Regions from separate parts of the Hyphomicrobium album genome, predicted to be linked through region 3. Evidence: predicted binding sites of a transcription regulator. Region 3 holds the regulator's gene; each other region holds the start of a gene.

Region 1 (5,653 bases), on a different contig from region 3:
GCCGAGCTGACCGATGCCAAGGACTGATGCAGCCGTTCGATCACGCCTCGCGCGCCACCAAGGGTGCGCGCGACTATCAGGAAGACTCCAGCGCCTTCTGGCCGCCCAAGGATAGGGCGGCCGGAACCGGCGACGTGCTGCCGACTGCGAACCAGACGCGGCTCGTCGCCGTGCTCGCCGACGGAATGGGTGGGCATACCGCGGGCGCGTTGGCGAGCCGCATGGTGTGCGACAGCTTCATCTCGGCCTACTCCGGTCTCAATGGCGCGCGGCCGGAGCGGCTCTTGAAGTCGCTCACTGCTGCCAACGATTCGATTGCCGCGCAGGTGCGGGCCAACCCCATGCTCGCCGGCATGGGCACGACGCTCGTCGCCGCGGTGTTCACCAACGAGGGCGTCGAGTGGGTCAGTGTCGGCGACAGTCCGCTGCTGCTGTTCCGGCGCGGCGAGATCGCGCTGTTGAACGAGGACCACTCGCTGGCGCCGGAACTCGACCGGCTCGCCGCGTTGGGGCGCATCACGCCCGAGCAGGCCAAGACCGACCCGCGCCGGCACATGCTGCGCTCCGCCGTCACCGGCGATGAGCTCGACCTCGTCGATGTTTCGCGCCGGCCGCTGGTGTTGGAGGACGGCGACTACGTCATCCTCGCCAGCGACGGCGTGCAGACGCTCGACATGACGGAGATCCAGCGCATCGTCTCGGCCTACGCCGACGACGGCGCCGAGTCGGTCGCCAACGCGCTCATCCGCGCCGTCGAGGCGATCCGCGATCCGCACCAGGACAACACGACGATCCTGGCCGTGCGGCCATTGCCCGTGCCGGCTTAGACGCCGCTCTCAAATGATAGCCGGCTTACGGAGCCGGGGGCGTCGTCGGTGTTGTCGCCGGAGGCGGCGTCGCGGCTGGCGAAGTCACCGGCGGAGTCTGGGTTGCGTACCAACCGATACCCAGCACAATGATCGCCGCAACTATCAGCAGAATTATTCTCTGGTCCATTGGATTTCTCGTGCCCTGATTGAAGGAGGGGGCAAAGCACACCTTATCAGGCCCGCGCCTGGACGACAAAGATAAGGTCAAACCAGTTCGAGGAGGCTTTGCCTACCTCCAACAGGCCGGGGTCAGTCGTCGTGGTCACACTCACGCTCCTCCCTGTAGTCGCCGTCGCGCTCCCATTCGCGCTCGACCTTGCAGTTGCCCACCCGGAACTCTTCCTCGTATTCGTCGTCGCTGACGTGCACGCGGTAGTCGCGGCGCCCGTGGCGGTCGTCCTCGTCCCGAGGATCGGCGGAAGCCGGAACGCTGAGCAGCATCAAGGCGGTCACAATCGCGAGTGCTGATTTCATTGGCGGGGTCCTCCTCAAGCTGGCGAACGCCCCGAGGCCGATATTGGTTCGCGCCGCTCCTGCAGAGCCGGTGCGCGACGTCGCATGGGTGAAAGTCGCGTTTGCATACGTGCGGGAGGTAGCTCGCCCGGAGCGCCTCGTGTTCCCATAATGTTCTTGAACGCTTGCCCGGCTAACGTTAAGGTTGCATAGGCCGTAGCGGCCTTATGGGCGGGCAATGTACGGCCAAATCTCCACCCTCGCGTTCGTCGGCATCGAGGCGCGACCCGTCGAGGTGCAGGTGCGCATCACGCCGGGCAAGGCCGCGTTCGTCATCGTCGGCCTCCCCGACAAAGCGGTGGCGGAAAGCTCCGAGCGCGTGCGCAACGCCCTGCACGCCGTCGGCCTCGGTCTTCCGTACAAGCACGTGACGGTGAACCTGGCGCCCGCAGACCTGCCGAAGGAAGGTAGCCAGTTCGATCTGCCGATCCTGCTCGCCATGATGGTGGCGATGGAAGCGGTGGCGCCTGACGCGGTCGCCGGCTACGCGGCGATCGGCGAGCTGGCGCTTGACGGCTCGATCCGCGCCGTGCCGGGCGCGTTGCCTGCCGCCATCGGCGCCAACGCCATGGGCAAGGGTCTCATCTGCCCGGCTGCCTGCGGCTCGGAAGCGGCATGGGCCGGCGAGGACGTCGACATCCTGGCGGCGCCGCACCTCCTGTCGCTGGTCAATCACTTCAAAGGGCTGCAGACGCTGGCGCGCCCGAAGGCGGCGCTCGATTCCACGCCATCGCAGCGTCCCGATCTCGCCGACGTCAAGGGACAGGAAAGCGCCCGGCGAGCGCTCGAAGTCGCCGCCGCCGGCGGACACAACCTCTTGATGATCGGACCTCCAGGCGCCGGCAAGTCGATGCTGGCGGCGCGGCTGCCGTCAATCCTGCCGCCGCTGACACCGGAGGAGATGCTTGACGTCTCGATGGTGCACAGCCTCGCCGGCGAGCTGATGGGCGGCAAGCTCGCCACCGAGCGCCCGTTCCGCGCGCCGCATCATTCGGCGAGCATGGCGGCACTGGTCGGCGGCGGCACGCGCCCCCGCCCCGGGGAGGTGAGCCTCGCGCACCTGGGCGTCCTGTTCCTCGACGAGCTCCCCGAGTTCCAGCCGGGCGTGCTCGACGCGCTGCGCCAGCCGCTCGAGACCGGCGAGACGGTGATCGCGCGCGCCAACCATCGCATCCAATACCCATCGCGCATCCAACTCGTCGCGGCGATGAACCCGTGCAAGTGCGGCGGCGGTGGCCCTGGGGTCACCTGCCGGCGTGGCGAGCGCTGCGCCGCCGAGTACCAGGCGCGCATCTCCGGGCCGCTGCTCGACCGCATCGATCTGCAGATCGAGGTGCCGGCGGTGAGCGCGGCAGACCTCATCCTGCCGTCACCAACAGAGGGGAGTGCAGAGGTGCGCGCCCGCGTGAGCCGGGCGCGCGAGGTGCAGCGGGCGCGGTTCCTCAAGCTCGGCGCCAAGGGCATGCGCACGAATGCGGAGTGCGCGGGCCGCATGCTCGAAGACGTCGCTCAACCGGACGCGGACGGCGCCGCGCTGTTGCGTCAGGCGGCGGATGCCCTGCAGCTTTCGGCGCGCGGCTTCCACCGCACGCTGCGCGTGGCGCGTACGCTGGCCGATCTCGATGGCGAGGAAGGCATCGGCCGCATGCACGTCGCCGAGGCGCTGAGCTATCGCGGCGAGACGCTGAGACAGCGGAGCGCAGCGTAGTGGGCATTGGGCAATCGCCTGCAGACGATCGTATCTCACCGCGACTTGCGCGTCTGGCAGGAGGCTATGGGATTGGCGGAGGCCACATACCGCACCGTCGCAGATGCGCCATCACGTTGGAGGTTCGCTTTGGCGGATCAGGCGATTCGCGCGGCAGCTTCTGTGCCAGCCAACATCGCCGAAGGATACGGTCGGAACAGCCCGGGCTCCTATGTTCAATTTCTCAAGGTCGCTCGCGGCTCGCTGAACGAACTCGACACGCACATCCTGCTCGCACAAAGAGTTGGAGCCTTCGACAGTGAGCAGGCAGCTCGCTTACTCGAACAGTCGGAGCGGGTTGGAAAAATGCTCAACGCGCTCATCAAGTCGGTGCGGTCAACGGTTAAGTGAACAAAGAGAGGGCAGCCGCCGAATGGCATACCGCCCCCACTAGTGCCCATTGCCTGCTGCCCTATTGCCTGGATTTAGGCGGCAAGCGCCTTCAGGCCACGCTGCATCAGCGCCGCCTCGACCGTATTCTTCAGCAAGCAAGCGATGGTCATCGGGCCGACGCCGCCCGGCACCGGCGTGATCGCGCCCGCCACCTTGGCGGCACTCGCATATTCGACATCGCCGACGATCTTGCCCTTGCCGTCCTCTTTGACGATGCGGTTGATGCCGACGTCGATGACGATGGCACCCGGCTTGATCCAGTCGCCCTTCACGAACTCCGGCTTGCCGATGGCGGCGACGACGAGGTCGGCGCGGCGCACCACGTCAGGCAGATCCTTGGTGCGCGAGTGGGCGATGGTCACCGTGCAGTTCTCGCGCAGCAGAAGCTGCGCCATCGGCTTGCCGACGATGTTGGAGCGGCCGACGACCACCGCGTCGAGGCCAGACAGGTCGTGCTTCACCGACTTCGCCAGGATGATCGAGCCGACGGGCGTGCACGGCGCCAGCGCCCGCTCGCCGATCGACAGGCGCCCGACGTTCATCGGATGGAAACCGTCGACGTCCTTCATCGGGTCGATCAGCTCCAGCACCTTGTTTGAGTCCATGTGTTTGGGCAGCGGCATCTGCACCAGGATGCCGTTGATGTTGGGGTCGGCGTTGAGCTTGGCGACGAGGTCGAGCACCACCTGCTCCGGCGTATCCTCGGCCAGCTTGTGCTCGAACGACTGCATGCCCGTCTCGACGGTCTGCGCCGCCTTGTTGCGCACGTAGACCTTGCTCGCCGGGTCCTCGCCCACCAGCACCACGGCGAGGCCGGGCACGAAACCGTGCTGCGCCTTGAGGCGCGCGACGTCGGCGGCCACATCGGCGCGCACCTTGGCGGCGATGGCTTTGCCGTCAATGGCGTAAGCAGTCATAGAAAAGCGTCCTCCCTCGGATCGATCGTTGTGCCAGCAGTCATGAAGCCCCGGCGAGCTTGGCCATGAGGCGCCGCTCGAGGCAATCCGTTTCCCCACTGATGGTGAGCGACTTGATGCGGGATTTTCCGCCCGCAGTCACGCGCACCGAGCTCTTCGGCACGTCCAGCCAGCGGGCGATGAGCTTTTCCACCGCCGCGTTGGCCTCGCCCTCGGCCGGCACCGCGCGGACGCGGGTGGCCAGCGCCTGCCCCTCCGCGCTCGGGATGACGCCGTCGACGCCTTCTATCGACGATTTCGGCGTAAGGCGCACGCGCACGATGACGCACCCTTTTCCTGCCCGCCACGGTTGCTCGGCGATGGTCAAGGCGCCCCTACGATGACCGGAATTAGTACCTGGCTGATCAGACCCTGCACGAAAAAGCAGGCGAGCAGCAGCACGATGGGCGATATGTCAATGGCGCCGAGGCTTGGCAGAGTATTGCGGATGGGACGCAACAGCGGCTCGGTGACTGCGTTAATCCCTTGCCAGATGGCCCGGACAGTCGGGTTGTACGGGTTGACGACGCCGAAGGCCATGAGCCAGCTCAGGATTACGCTGGCGATGATCACGTAGACGTAAAGCTGGATCAGGTAGCTGATGAAAGTGAGCAAGTAGACGAGTAGCTCGATCATATGGGAATTCGCCTCCATCCAGCGTGGCAAACCAGACGTGTAGCGTCGCCCGGGGTGGGCGGCAAGCTGCTGGGCAAGCCGCGGACAGGCCATTTCTTGACAAGATTCGGGGTGGCCCTCTAAATGCCGCCGAACTGCCCGGGGCCGTAGCTCAGATGGGAGAGCGCTGCAATCGCACTGCAGAGGTCAGGGGTTCGATTCCCCTCGGCTCCACCACCGATCTAATCTTCCAGAGTTCCCCAGCCCGGACTGCGCCTGCTGACGCGCTCTCCCTAGCTCCCGACGATGTCACCAATAGCCTCTCGGCTACGTGCCGAATGGTGTGGCGTTACTCCGCTGTCTCCGCTTTCTCATTGCCGTTGCACGGTCGATAGAATGCATGGAGCGTCTGGGATTTCTAGGTTCGATTTTGAGGGTATTGAGGCCGTCGTAGACAGCCGTAGGTGGGCGTAGATAGGCGGGATTCACAAGCGCGTGAATGCGAGAGCTCCCTCGTTTGTCGAGTGCGGTCTATCCTCGCGTCCGACCTGAGCCAGCAC
Region 2 (5,653 bases), 920 kb from region 3:
TGCCTTCGACGCCATCGAGCGCGGCAAAGTCGAAACCGTGCTCCGGCCAGATCGTCTTTCCGGCTGCAAGCGGCTCGGCGCCCGGCGCTTCGGCCACCTGCTTGCGGTCCAGAACCATGCCGAGCAACGAAGGGATCGACGCGGCATCGACAGAAACATCACCGGTGACGATAGCCGGCCCCTCGCTCGGGTAGGAGAGGGCGACGCTGCCGTCGATCTTGCTGCCGCCGATGCTGAGACCCTGCGGTGTCAGCTCGGTGGCGTGATTGGCGGAGCTGAGCTTGAGCGTGCCCACCACCGGCGTCTCGCTCAACGCGGCACCGCTGCCCAAGCCGGCGACCGACATCGCGTCGCTCAGCGCGCGCGCCGAGATGCGCAGATCGCCGTCGAACGCGCGGCTGCCATCGTCCGGGAGCGTGATGCGGCCATCGTAGCCGAAGAACAGGCCGGTGGCCTGGGCCGATGCGGTCGCCGTCATGCCCTTGGAAGGCGTGCCGACGGCCTTGAAGAAAACCTCGCCGGGTTGGGGTGCGCCAGCCGCACTCGGTGCGCCCGAACCGCGAGCGCCGAAGCTGGCGACGATGGGCGCCACGTCGGTGCTGTCGATCGTCAGCGTGATATCTGCCGGGGCCGCACGCCAATTACCGAGGCCACCATCGAGCAGCGCGCTGGCAACGAGCCGGCCACCGTTCTGCACCCGGCCGTCGGCGGCAATGTCGCCCGCACCCGGCTTGCGCACGCCGAGCTGCAAGCTGCCGGCGACGCGCATGGGCGCAAGCGTTGCGAACGCGTCCGCCTTGCGGCGCGCATCCTCGGGAAGGTCGAACAAACCGACCAGCGTGGCAAAGGTCTCACGCGTTGGCGCCGCGACGACCCACTGGACCGCCCCGCGCGGACTCTTGAGAGCGTCGGCGACGTCGCCTTGCAACTCGACGCTTAGGCCGTCCTCGGTGGCGAACTTGCCAGCGCGCAGACTGAGGCGCCCCTGCTCGATGCCGACGTCGAGGTCGACGTCCCGCAAGTGACTTTGCCCAGCAACGAGCTGTCCGGTGCGCACCCGCAGGTGCAGGTCGGTCGTATTGGGATCGAGCCAGGCGAACTTTGCCTCGCCCGGCGCTTCGCTCCCGCCCGCCACGATGCGCTTGAACGCACCGACGCCCGTGGGCCAGAACTCCCCCGCTTCGATTTCCGCGCCTTCCAGGGACACCGAAAGGCGCGGCCGCTCCTTCTTGGCGTAACGCATTTCACCGGTGATCGGCCGACCGCCGAATTCGGCACCCGCGTCGGTTAGGTCGATGCCGCGCTCACTCATAGCGAGGCGCCCTTGCAGCGAGAAGGGGCCATCGTTGCGGAGCTCCTCCGCCAGCGCCTTGTCCTTCGTCGCCCAATCGAGGAAGCGTGCAAGGCTCGTCCCGTGCAGGGTCAGGTCGCCGCTGAAAGCCTGCCCGGTCGCAGCGTCGGCGACCGCGCCGTCCATGGCCAGCTTGGCGCCGCCGGGCAGCCCGGCGCGCAGATTGTTGAGCAGCAGCGCGCCCTGCTTGCGCGCGACCTCGAGTTTGATGTTGCTGACCGCGTCGCCGCCGAGGGTTGCCTGGTCGAGGTCGAAGGCGACCTTGCTGTCGGCATTCTTGGGTAGCGCCTCCATCATCGCCGAGATGAAATTGCGCGCCGTATCGAACGGACTGCCGGCGCTCTCGCGCGATGTCGCCACCTTGTCGAGATCTAGCCAGCGCGACGACAAGGCCATCTCGACATTGAGATTGTCCTGCCACTCCGCCGTCGCCGAGCCGGCAATGAGCTGGGGTTGGCCGACGTGCTCGAAGGAAAGCGTGATGCCGTCGACGCGCAAGCCCTTTGCATCGCCGGCGACGCGCGCCTTGAAGTCGATAAGCGGCGCTTCCTTCTTGCCGCGTACACCGGCGGGAGCAGGCTCCGCAGCCGCCGCGAACGTTTCCGACGCGAGCTCCACCTTGGCGGTTATCTCGCCGTCGATGCGCGGACGGCCCTTGAGGTCCTCAAGCCGTCCATCGAGAGCGTACGTTCCGGAGTTGCCTGAAGTTGCGCGAACCGTCGCCTTGAAGCGGATGCTGCCGTCGGCCTCGGTGGTGCCGGTGGCGATGCGCACCTCGCGCTCGGTTTCGCGCCAGTTGGTCGTTCCCTTGAACGCGAACGGTCCTTGAATCGATTCGGCCTTCAACTCGCCGTTGAGGCCGCCGAGCTCGGCGAAGCCGATGCCGCGCGGACCGTGGAAGGCCACCGTCCCGTCGGCGATCTTGACCGATTGCAGGGTCACGCCCGCAGGAACGAACGGCAGCGACCCGGCCGCGACGGAAAAGCTGCGCCAGTTACCGGCGCCTTCGGAATCGACCGCGAGGCGCAGCACCGGCTTTTCCAGTACGATCTCGTTGGCCTCGATGATGCCTTTCAGGAGCGGCGGCGCGGAGAGGCGCATCGTGAAGCTTTCGGCGCGGAAGAACGGCTCGCCGGTGGTGCCGGACGGGTCGGCGATGCGCAACTTCTCAAAGCTCACGTAGGGCGACGGCAGCAGGCGCACGTTGACGTCGCCGCCGACACGGACTTCGCGCCCGAGAATGCGTGTCGCCTCCTCCTCGAACACGCCGCGATAGCCGTTCCAGTCGATGAAATAGGGAACGGCAAACAGCGCCGCGAGGGCCAGCGAGATCAGCCCCGCAATATAAAGAAGCCCGTTATTCATCTAACCTTTCAGGGGCCCGAACGGCATTCGGCCCTCTCTGCCAGAAATCGCGGCGTTGATGACGCGACAGCGCCCCGCCGGCATGCCCCTAATTTATGTCGTCCATTCGCGGCAACGGGCTGATCAGCCTCGTCATCTGCCACCCGCTTCGATCGCGGCGCACTCTAGCTTATTCGCTTTGCCTCGTCTTGATCACGATGGAAGGACGATTTCACGGCCTAGCAACAGAAAAATGGCGGCAACGCGGGAGATTTTGGCGTCTCCGCGGGCCGCCGCCGGGCGTTCATTTGGCCGCTGCGAACCCCATATCTGGGTGTGGGCGGAGGCAGCGCAACCGTTGCCGCGCGGGGCCGGGTGTTATAGTTCGGAAGCATGGCGCAAAGCGGAAAACATTTGGCGAACGCGGCTCCACCGGAGGACGCGGACGAACTCCCGTTTGACCTGCCGCCCGCGGGGCGTCCGCAGGTACCGGCAGAGTCGGCGGGCAGCCCGCCCGTAAGCAATGATGATGATCCGCCGTTCGATCTGCCGCCGGCCCACCCCGCGCGCCAGTCGATCTCGGCGCGCGCCCTGCAGGGCGCCGCGCCAGCGACCACGCCCACGCCCTACCTCGACGGGCTCAATCCTGAGCAACGGGCGGCGGTGGAAGCGCTCGACGGTCCGGTGCTGGTGCTCGCCGGCGCCGGAACCGGAAAGACGCGGGTGCTGACGACGCGCATCGCCCACATCCTGGCGACGCACCGCGCCTTCCCCGGCCAGGTTCTGTCCGTCACCTTCACCAACAAGGCGGCACGGGAGATGAAGGAGCGCGTCGGCCTTTTGGTCGGCGGAGCAGTCGAGGGCATGCCGTGGCTCGGCACGTTCCACTCGATTGGCGTCAAGATCCTGCGCCGGCATGCGGAGCTCGTCGGGCTGAAATCCGGTTTCACCATCCTCGACACCGACGACCAGATCCGCCTGTTGAAGCAGGTGATCGAGGTGGAAGGCCTCGACAAGGACCGCTGGCCGGCACGCCAGCTCGCCGGGCTGATCGACGGATGGAAGAATCGCGGACTGGTACCCGAAAAGGTACCGGCGGGAGAGGCGTTTGGCTTTGCCGCCGGCAAGGGCGCGCAGCTCTATGCCGCCTATCAGCGCCGCCTAAAGGAGCTCAATGCCTGCGATTTCGGCGATCTGCTGCTGGAGAACATCCGCCTCTTTGCCGACCACCCCGACGTGCTCGCCGACTATCAGCGCCGTTTCCGCTACATCCTCGTCGACGAGTACCAGGACACCAACGTCGCCCAATATTTGTGGCTGCGGCTGTTGGCGCAGGGCTCGCCCAACATCTGCTGCGTCGGCGACGACGACCAGTCGATCTACGGCTGGCGCGGCGCGGAGGTCGACAACATCTTGCGCTTCGAGAAGGATTTCCCCGGGGCGCGCGTCATTCGGCTCGAACGCAACTACCGTTCGACCGGCCACATCCTCGGCGCCGCCGCCGGGCTCATCTCGGCCAATCAGGGGCGCCTCGGCAAGACGCTGTTTACCGACGGCGAGCACGGCACGAAGGTGACGGTCACGGCGGTGTGGGACGACGAGGAGGAAGCGCGCAGCATCGGCGACGACATCGAGGCGATGCAGAAGCGCTCCAATCAGCCGCTCAACGAGGTGGCGATCTTGGTGCGCGCCTCGTTCCAGATGCGCGCCTTCGAGGATCGCTTCATCACGCTCGGCCTGCCGTATCGGGTCATCGGTGGTCCGCGCTTCTATGAGCGCCAGGAAATCAAGGACGCGATCGCCTATCTCGAGATAACTGCCAATCCGGCGAACGACCTGAAGTTCGAGCGCGTCGTCAACGTCCCGAAGCGCGGCCTCGGCGACACGTCGGTCAAGCGCGTGCACGAGCTGGGGCGGGCGCGCTCGATCCCGATGTACCAGGCGGCGCAGCTCATCGTCGAAACCGAGGAGCTACCGGGCAAGGCCCGCAAGTCGCTTACCGATCTCCTGGCGAGCTTCGAGCGCTGGCGCGGCCATATCCGCCACATGAAGCACACCGAGCTGGCCGAGCTGATCCTCGATGAGTCCGGCTACACGGCGATGTGGCAGGCGGACAAGAGCCCGCAGGCGCAATCGCGGCTGGAGAACCTCAAGGAGCTTGTGCGCTTCATGCACGAGTTCGAATCGCTCGAGGGCTTCCTCGAGCACGTCAGCCTCGTCATGGACGTCGACCAGGCGGGTGACGGCCAGCGCGTATCGCTGATGACTCTGCACGGCGCCAAGGGCCTCGAGTTCGAGGTCGTCTACCTGCCCGGCTGGGAGGAGGGTCTCTTTCCGCACCAGCGCTCGCTCGACGAGAGCGGGCAGGCGGGTCTGGAGGAGGAGCGGCGCCTCGCCTATGTCGGGCTGACGCGCGCCAAGCGCATCGCCAAGGTGTCGTTCGCGCAGAACCGGCGCAACCGCGGGCTCTATCAGTCGGCGCTTCCGTCGCGCTTCGTCGACGAGCTACCCGAGGCGCACGTCGAGGTAGCGGAAGCGAAGATGCCGTTCGGTGGCGCGTATCAGAATTTTGGCGGCACGTTCGGCCGCGCCGGCTACGGCCGCAGCCGCTTCGATGAGGCCGAGCCGTTCGAGGGCCACTACGACACGCCCGGCTGGCAGCGGGCGCAGGAGCGCACGCGTGAGCAACCGACGAAGTGGAACCCGGCGGACCAGCGCAAAAAGCGCGGGCCGCAGACCATCGAGGGCGAGCTTGTCGCCTCGTCCAGCGAGCAGGCGAGCTACAAGCGCGGCGAGCGGGTCACGCACCAGAAGTTCGGCACCGGCACGGTGACCGACGTAGACGGCAACAAGCTGACCATCGAGTTCGACGAGGCGGGCCGCAAGCGCGTCGTCGACAGCTTCGTCGACCGCGCTTAGCTCAAAGGAGCTTCCAGGCGCACCACAGGTCGGCGACGG
Region 3 (5,653 bases):
GCTCATTAAGGTCGCCCGCAACATAGTTGCCCGGGCGACCTTGCTGAACGTTGCGATTGATGTCTGCGTATGTCAGTGCACAGGGGCCGCTCAGGCCAGAGTTCTTCAGCATTTCATATCTCCACGTTGCGCGGCTCGGGCTTGACCACACGCACGAGAGACGCGAGACTGAATCGTGAAGCTACTGATTCACCCTTGCCGAGCCAGGTAGGGGAAGTGATCGTAAGAGCCGCTGCGCGTGCCCCGCGAGCGGCTCTTTTCGTTCACGAATCGGAGTCTCAAGCCTTTCCCCTAAACGGTCAAGATTGGCCACCCTCAATCACCCGGAACCGTCCGACGCGACGACCGGGCGCGGGCTCAACTTCTCCCTGCACCGCGCCTTCGATCAGTTCGGCAATCGACCACGCATGGTCGGTGAGCCCAAGCGCAGCGGCCGGCGTGGTGCGCAGACGTGGCTCCTGACGAGTTGGAGGACGATGCGAGCGACGAGGTCCCGGCGGTTCAGCCACGGACGTCGCCCTCACACAGCGCGCCTCCGAAGAAGGAGCGCGAGAAGATGGAAGGCGAGCGAACTTTGTTGAAGGGCATCCTATCGAGTGAGGCCGATTTCGAGGTTATCGTGACTGGCCCGGTGGGCGTGAAGGAGATCGAACGGCTCGTCCGCAAGCTTGAGTTCGACAAGGAAATTCTGGCGGAAAAATCCACGAAACCTGGCGAATACGACGACATCTAAGCAATGAGCCCCGGCTTGTGACCGGGGCTCCTGTCTGGCGGCTAAGAACCGCCGAAAATATTCCCAGTGAGGGGGTCAATTCCGACAGCGCTTTCGCCTATTTACCAGAAGCCCACGTCATGGACCCCTCTCCCCATCCTCACTGACGGGTTCAAACCGGGAGGGCGTGGTTATCCCGCTTATCCTTCAACGCTATTGACGTCTCGGGGGCGGCATGTTTCCGGCGCCTGAAGACGTAGCATGTTAGCTCCTCTGCAAACGCGGGGAGGACATGGTTATCGCGTGGCCCACCGACAAGAACATCCCCAAGGCAAATTAGGACGTTTTCCAGCAAATACGGACAGCACCCAACCCCTCTTGCGGAACGCTTAAGGAACGGCTAGGGTACGTTCACGCTTTGTCCAGACAACCTGGAAGGAGCGCCCCGCCGGCCGAGCACCAGGAGGCTTGATGCTCACCGAAAAACAAAAAGAGCTGCTGCTCTTCATCCACGCGCGCATGCAGGACAAAGGCGTGCCGCCGTCCTTCGACGAGATGAAGGATGCACTCGACCTGAAGTCCAAGTCCGGCATCCACCGGCTGATCACGGCCCTCGTCGAGCGCGGCTTCATCCGCCGCCTTCCCCACCGGGCCCGCGCTATCGAAGTCATTCGCCTTCCCGAAAACCAGACGACCCCCGCCGTGCCCAAGCGCGCCGGCTTCCAACCGAGTGTCATCGAGGGCAGCCGCAGCCGCGAATTGTCTACGCCGCCCTCGACTATGATCGACAGCCGCACGGTGTCGGTGCCGGTCATGGGCCGCATCGCCGCCGGCACCCCGATCAGCGCCATCCAGAACCACAGCCACGACATCGCCTGCCCGCCGGACCTCCTCACCAACGGCGAGCATTTCGCCCTCGAGGTGAAGGGCGACTCGATGATCGAGGCGGGTATTCTCGACGGCGACACGGTGATCATCCGCCGCTGCGACACCGCCGAGAACGGCGACATCGTCGTCGCCCTGGTGGATCAGGAGGAGGCTACCCTCAAGCGGCTACGCAAGAAGGGCACCACCATCGCCCTCGAAGCCGCCAACCCCGAGTTCAAGACGCGCATCTTCGGCCCCGATCAGGTCGACATCCAGGGGCGCCTCGTCGGGTTGATGCGCCGCTACTGAAGGCCGGCGGTGCGCCGCCCCTCCGGGTCGAACCCGGCGGGTGCGCCGCGCCGGGCCGGCATCGACCAGGGGCGGGTGCCGCGCGTCCGGGCGACCGTTTCGACACGGATGCTGCCGTCGGCGCCGATATAGAGCGCGTGCGTGCCCTCGCGGCGCGCGGCGAAGAAATCGACAACCGTCTTGGGCGTGGCGCAGCCGCGCGGACTGACCAGGGGTGAAACGAGGATCGCCGCCCGTCGGCAGTCCTCGGCGAAGGCCGCGGGATGTCGTGCCACCGCCACGTCGAGGCCTTTCACCCGGGAGCGGCAGCCGATGCCGTCGCAGGTGAAGGCCCGCGCTTTAGCCGCCTCCTCGACGGCACCCGGTGAGCCATCGTGCTCGAGCCAGCGCTCCAGCTCGAAGTTGGCGCTGCGCGCGCCGATTGCCGACAACACGCCCCCCTCCCCGCGTACGGCGACAAGCTCCCCGTCGCTGCCGATGAGAATGTCGGGGGCCGGCAGCGTCGGTGCCAGGGCAACCCCGCCGGCGATCAGCGCCACGCCGGCGAAGCGCCAGCGCGTCTGCCACAGCATCAGCCACAAACCACCCGCCACCATCAGCAGGAACGCCAGCGTCGGCATCGCCGGAACCGGGAGCACCGCGCCCGGCAGCTCCGCCACGCGACGCGCCGTCCACACCATCGCGTCGATGCCCCAGCCCATCACCCAGAGCGGATAGGCTTCGAGCCCGAACGGCATGGCGACCAGCGCCGCCAGAGCCGCCGGCATGACCAGCAGGTTGCACACCGGCAGGGCGATGAGGTTGGCGATGACGGCGAACTGCTGGCTCTTGTGGAAGTGATAGGCGGCGAACGGCGCCACCGCGGCGCTGGCTATTAGAGTCGACAGCACGATACCGGCAAAGAACACGGCGAGCCGTCCCGCACCGCCCTCCATCAGCGACGCCCAGAGATCGCGCTGGCGCAGGGCCTCGTACACCGCGACCAGCGCCAGCACCGCGGCAAACGACATCTGGAAGCCGACGTCGAACAGGCTTTCGGGAAACGCGATGAGGATAAGCGTCGCGGCCAGCACAACGTTGCGCAAGGCAAGCGCCGGCCGGTCGAGCAGAACGGCCAGGAACATGATGCCGATCATGATCGTCGAGCGCACCGTTGCGAAGGCCGCGCCGGAGATCATCAGATACGCCAATGCGGCGATCAGCGCCGCAGCCGCGGCCCATTTCTTGATCGGATAGCGCAGCGCAATAGCTGGGAAGCACGCGAGCCCCAAGCGCACGATGAAGAACACCGAGCCCGCCATGATCGCCATGTGGAAGCCGGAGATCGACAGGATGTGCAGGATGCCGCTGTCGCGAAACGCCTCGTTCGTCGCCTCCGAGATGCCGCCGCGCTCGCCGGTGATCAGCGCCGTGGCGATGGCGCCGCGTTCTCCCGGCAGCGCCGCGGCGATGCGCGCGCCTATACCCTGGCGCAGGCGCTGCACCCAGGCCCACAGCCGCAAATCCAATGGCGGATCGCCCGCATTCGCATCGACCACCGGCGCCGACAGCGAATAGCCGACCGCGCCGATGCCCGCGAACCACGCCTGCCGCCCGAAGTCGTAGTCGCCGGGCAGCGCCGGCTCGGACGGCGGCATCAGCGTCGCGCGCAAGTGCACCGCGGTCCCTGCCGCAACCTCCGGCGTCGCGCGTGTGAGCGAGACGCGCACCCGTGCCGGCCGCGCCGCCACCGCCAGGTCGCCCAGCGCCACGACACGGAGGGTGAACCGCTGCCCACCCCCCCGCCTTGGGCTCGACCTGCTCGACCCAGCCGTGCACCTCGGCGCTGTTGATCTGCCGCTCCAGCACCGGTGCCCGCACCCATTCGACGCGGATTTTGGCGAGCGCGAAGCCGACGCTTGCCGCCAGCAGCGCTGCAACGAGCAGCGAGCCGAGCGTCCCCCGCCCCGTGCGCGCCCCGCGCCAGGCGAGCATGACGACCAAGGGAACCAGAGCGAGCACCAGCGACGGTTCGACGGGCAGCGCGAAATACGCCCCGATGCCGCATCCAAGGAGCACCGGCAGCCAGCAGAACCAGCGTTCCTGCTCGGCCTCGAGGCGGCGTTCCAGCGGCGCCAGAGCGCCGCCGCCGTCCATGCCTGCCCTACCGAACATCCCCGAACCCTGCCGCCCCTTAACCGCCCCGCTCAGGCATGCTACATCGCCAAGCTCAATCCCGCATCTCAACGGCAATCGATAACAAGATGACCGACACGTCACGCAGCGCCGGCGCGCCGATCGTGCGCTTTGCCCCTTCGCCCACGGGCTACCTGCACATCGGGGGGGCTCGCACGGCCCTGTTCAACTGGCTGTACGCCAAGGGCCGCGGCGGCAAGATGCTGCTGCGCATCGAAGATACCGACCGCGAGCGCAACAATCCCGAAGCCGTGGCGGCGATCGTCGACGGCCTCAAATGGCTGGAGCTCAACTGGGACGGCGACACCGTCTCCCAGTTTGGCCGCGCCCACCGGCACCGGCAGGTGGCCGAGGAGCTGCTCGCCAACGGACACGCCTACAAGTGCTGGCTGACCCCGGCCGAGCTCGACGCCATGCGCGAAAAGGCGCAGGCCGAAAAGCAGCCGCTGACCATTCGCTCGCCCTGGCGCGAGCGCGATCCGGCCGAAGCGCCGGCGGGCGTGCCGTACGTCATCCGCCTCAAGGCGCCGCGCGAGGGCGAGACCGTCGTCGACGACCAGGTGCAGGGCCGCGTCGTGTTCCAGAACAAGGAGCTCGACGACCTCATCATCCTGCGCTCGGACGGCAACCCGACCTACAATCTGGCGGTCGTCGTCGACGACCATGACATGCAGGTCACCAACATCATCCGCGGCGTCGACCACCTGACCAACGCGGCGCGCCAGACGCAGATCTACGATGCGATGGGCTGGGAGATACCGATCTTCGCCCACGTGCCGCTGATCCACGGTCCCGACGGCGCCAAGCTGTCGAAGCGCCATGGCGCGCTCGGCATCGAGGCCTACAAGGAAATGGGCTACCTGCCGGCGGCCCTGCGCAACTATCTCGTGCGGCTGGGCTGGAGCCACGGCAACGACGAGATCATGTCGACGTCACAGATGCTCGACTGGTTCGACACCGTCGACATCAACCGCTCGGCGGCGCGCTTCGACTTCGCCAAGCTCGAGGACTTGAACGGCCACTACATCCGCAACACCGACGACCAGGAGCTGCTAAACCGCATCGAGGACCTGCTGCCCTACCTTCCGGAAGGGGGGCGGATCGTCGAGCGGCTCGACGCCAACATGCGCGCCAACTGGCTCAACGCCATGCCCGGCCTCAAGGAACGCGCCAAGACGCTCGTCGAGCTGGTGCAGGCCTCGGAATTCCTGTTCGCCGACCGGCCGCTCGCCCTCGACGACAAGGCCCAGAAGCTCCTCGACGCCGAGGGGCGGCAGCGGCTGGCCGATCTGCTGCCCAAGCTCGAAGCCGCGAACCGCTGGAAGGCGGCCGAGCTGGAGGAGATCGTCCGCACCTATGCGGAAGCGGCCGGCGCCAAACTCGGCAAGGTGGCCCAACCCCTGCGCGCGGCGCTGACCGGCAAGGCCGTGTCGCCGCCGGTGTTCGACGTGATGGCCGTGCTCGGCCGCGACGAGGCGTTGGCCCGCATTAAGGATCAGGCGGCATAAGGATGCCAAGAGCTACGACCGGCCATGGCACGCGGCTTATGACCGGGTCCGCCCCTATGTTGCGCTGCAAAATTAGTGTACA

What was found. The regulator LexA, encoded in region 3, represses DNA repair genes until DNA is damaged. The targets are predictions, from matches to a motif close to TGTTCNNNNTGTGTTCNG.
Region 1: the regulator LexA is predicted to act here: its motif matches at 1,484-1,501, upstream of GIW81_RS12245 (YifB family Mg chelatase-like AAA ATPase).
Region 2: the regulator LexA is predicted to act here: its motif matches at 3,102-3,119, upstream of GIW81_RS07940 (ATP-dependent helicase).

The regions. Positions count from the first base shown of each region.
Region 1 covers NZ_WMBQ01000002.1:10,476-16,128, reverse strand. Annotated here, with positions in the region: gene GIW81_RS12260 (FHA domain-containing protein) at 1-27, shown strand, start outside; gene GIW81_RS12255 (PP2C family protein-serine/threonine phosphatase) at 27-827, shown strand; gene GIW81_RS12250 (hypothetical protein) at 1,119-1,343, opposite strand; gene GIW81_RS12245 (YifB family Mg chelatase-like AAA ATPase) at 1,561-3,090, shown strand; gene GIW81_RS12240 (four helix bundle protein) at 3,097-3,480, shown strand; gene folD (bifunctional methylenetetrahydrofolate dehydrogenase/methenyltetrahydrofolate cyclohydrolase FolD) at 3,555-4,439, opposite strand; gene GIW81_RS12230 (DUF167 family protein) at 4,480-4,806, opposite strand; gene GIW81_RS12225 (YggT family protein) at 4,803-5,114, opposite strand; tRNA gene GIW81_RS12220 (tRNA-Ala) at 5,255-5,330, shown strand.
Region 2 covers NZ_WMBQ01000001.1:1,634,094-1,639,746, forward strand. Annotated here, with positions in the region: gene GIW81_RS07935 (AsmA family protein) at 1-2,716, opposite strand, end outside; gene GIW81_RS07940 (ATP-dependent helicase) at 3,158-5,614, shown strand; gene GIW81_RS07945 (tetratricopeptide repeat protein) at 5,616-5,653, opposite strand, start outside.
Region 3 covers NZ_WMBQ01000001.1:712,627-718,279, forward strand. Annotated here, with positions in the region: gene GIW81_RS03445 (hypothetical protein) at 1-112, opposite strand, end outside; gene GIW81_RS03450 (hypothetical protein) at 452-733, shown strand; gene lexA (transcriptional repressor LexA) at 1,184-1,888, shown strand; gene GIW81_RS03460 (ComEC/Rec2 family competence protein) at 1,882-3,939, opposite strand; gene gltX (glutamate--tRNA ligase) at 4,132-5,571, shown strand.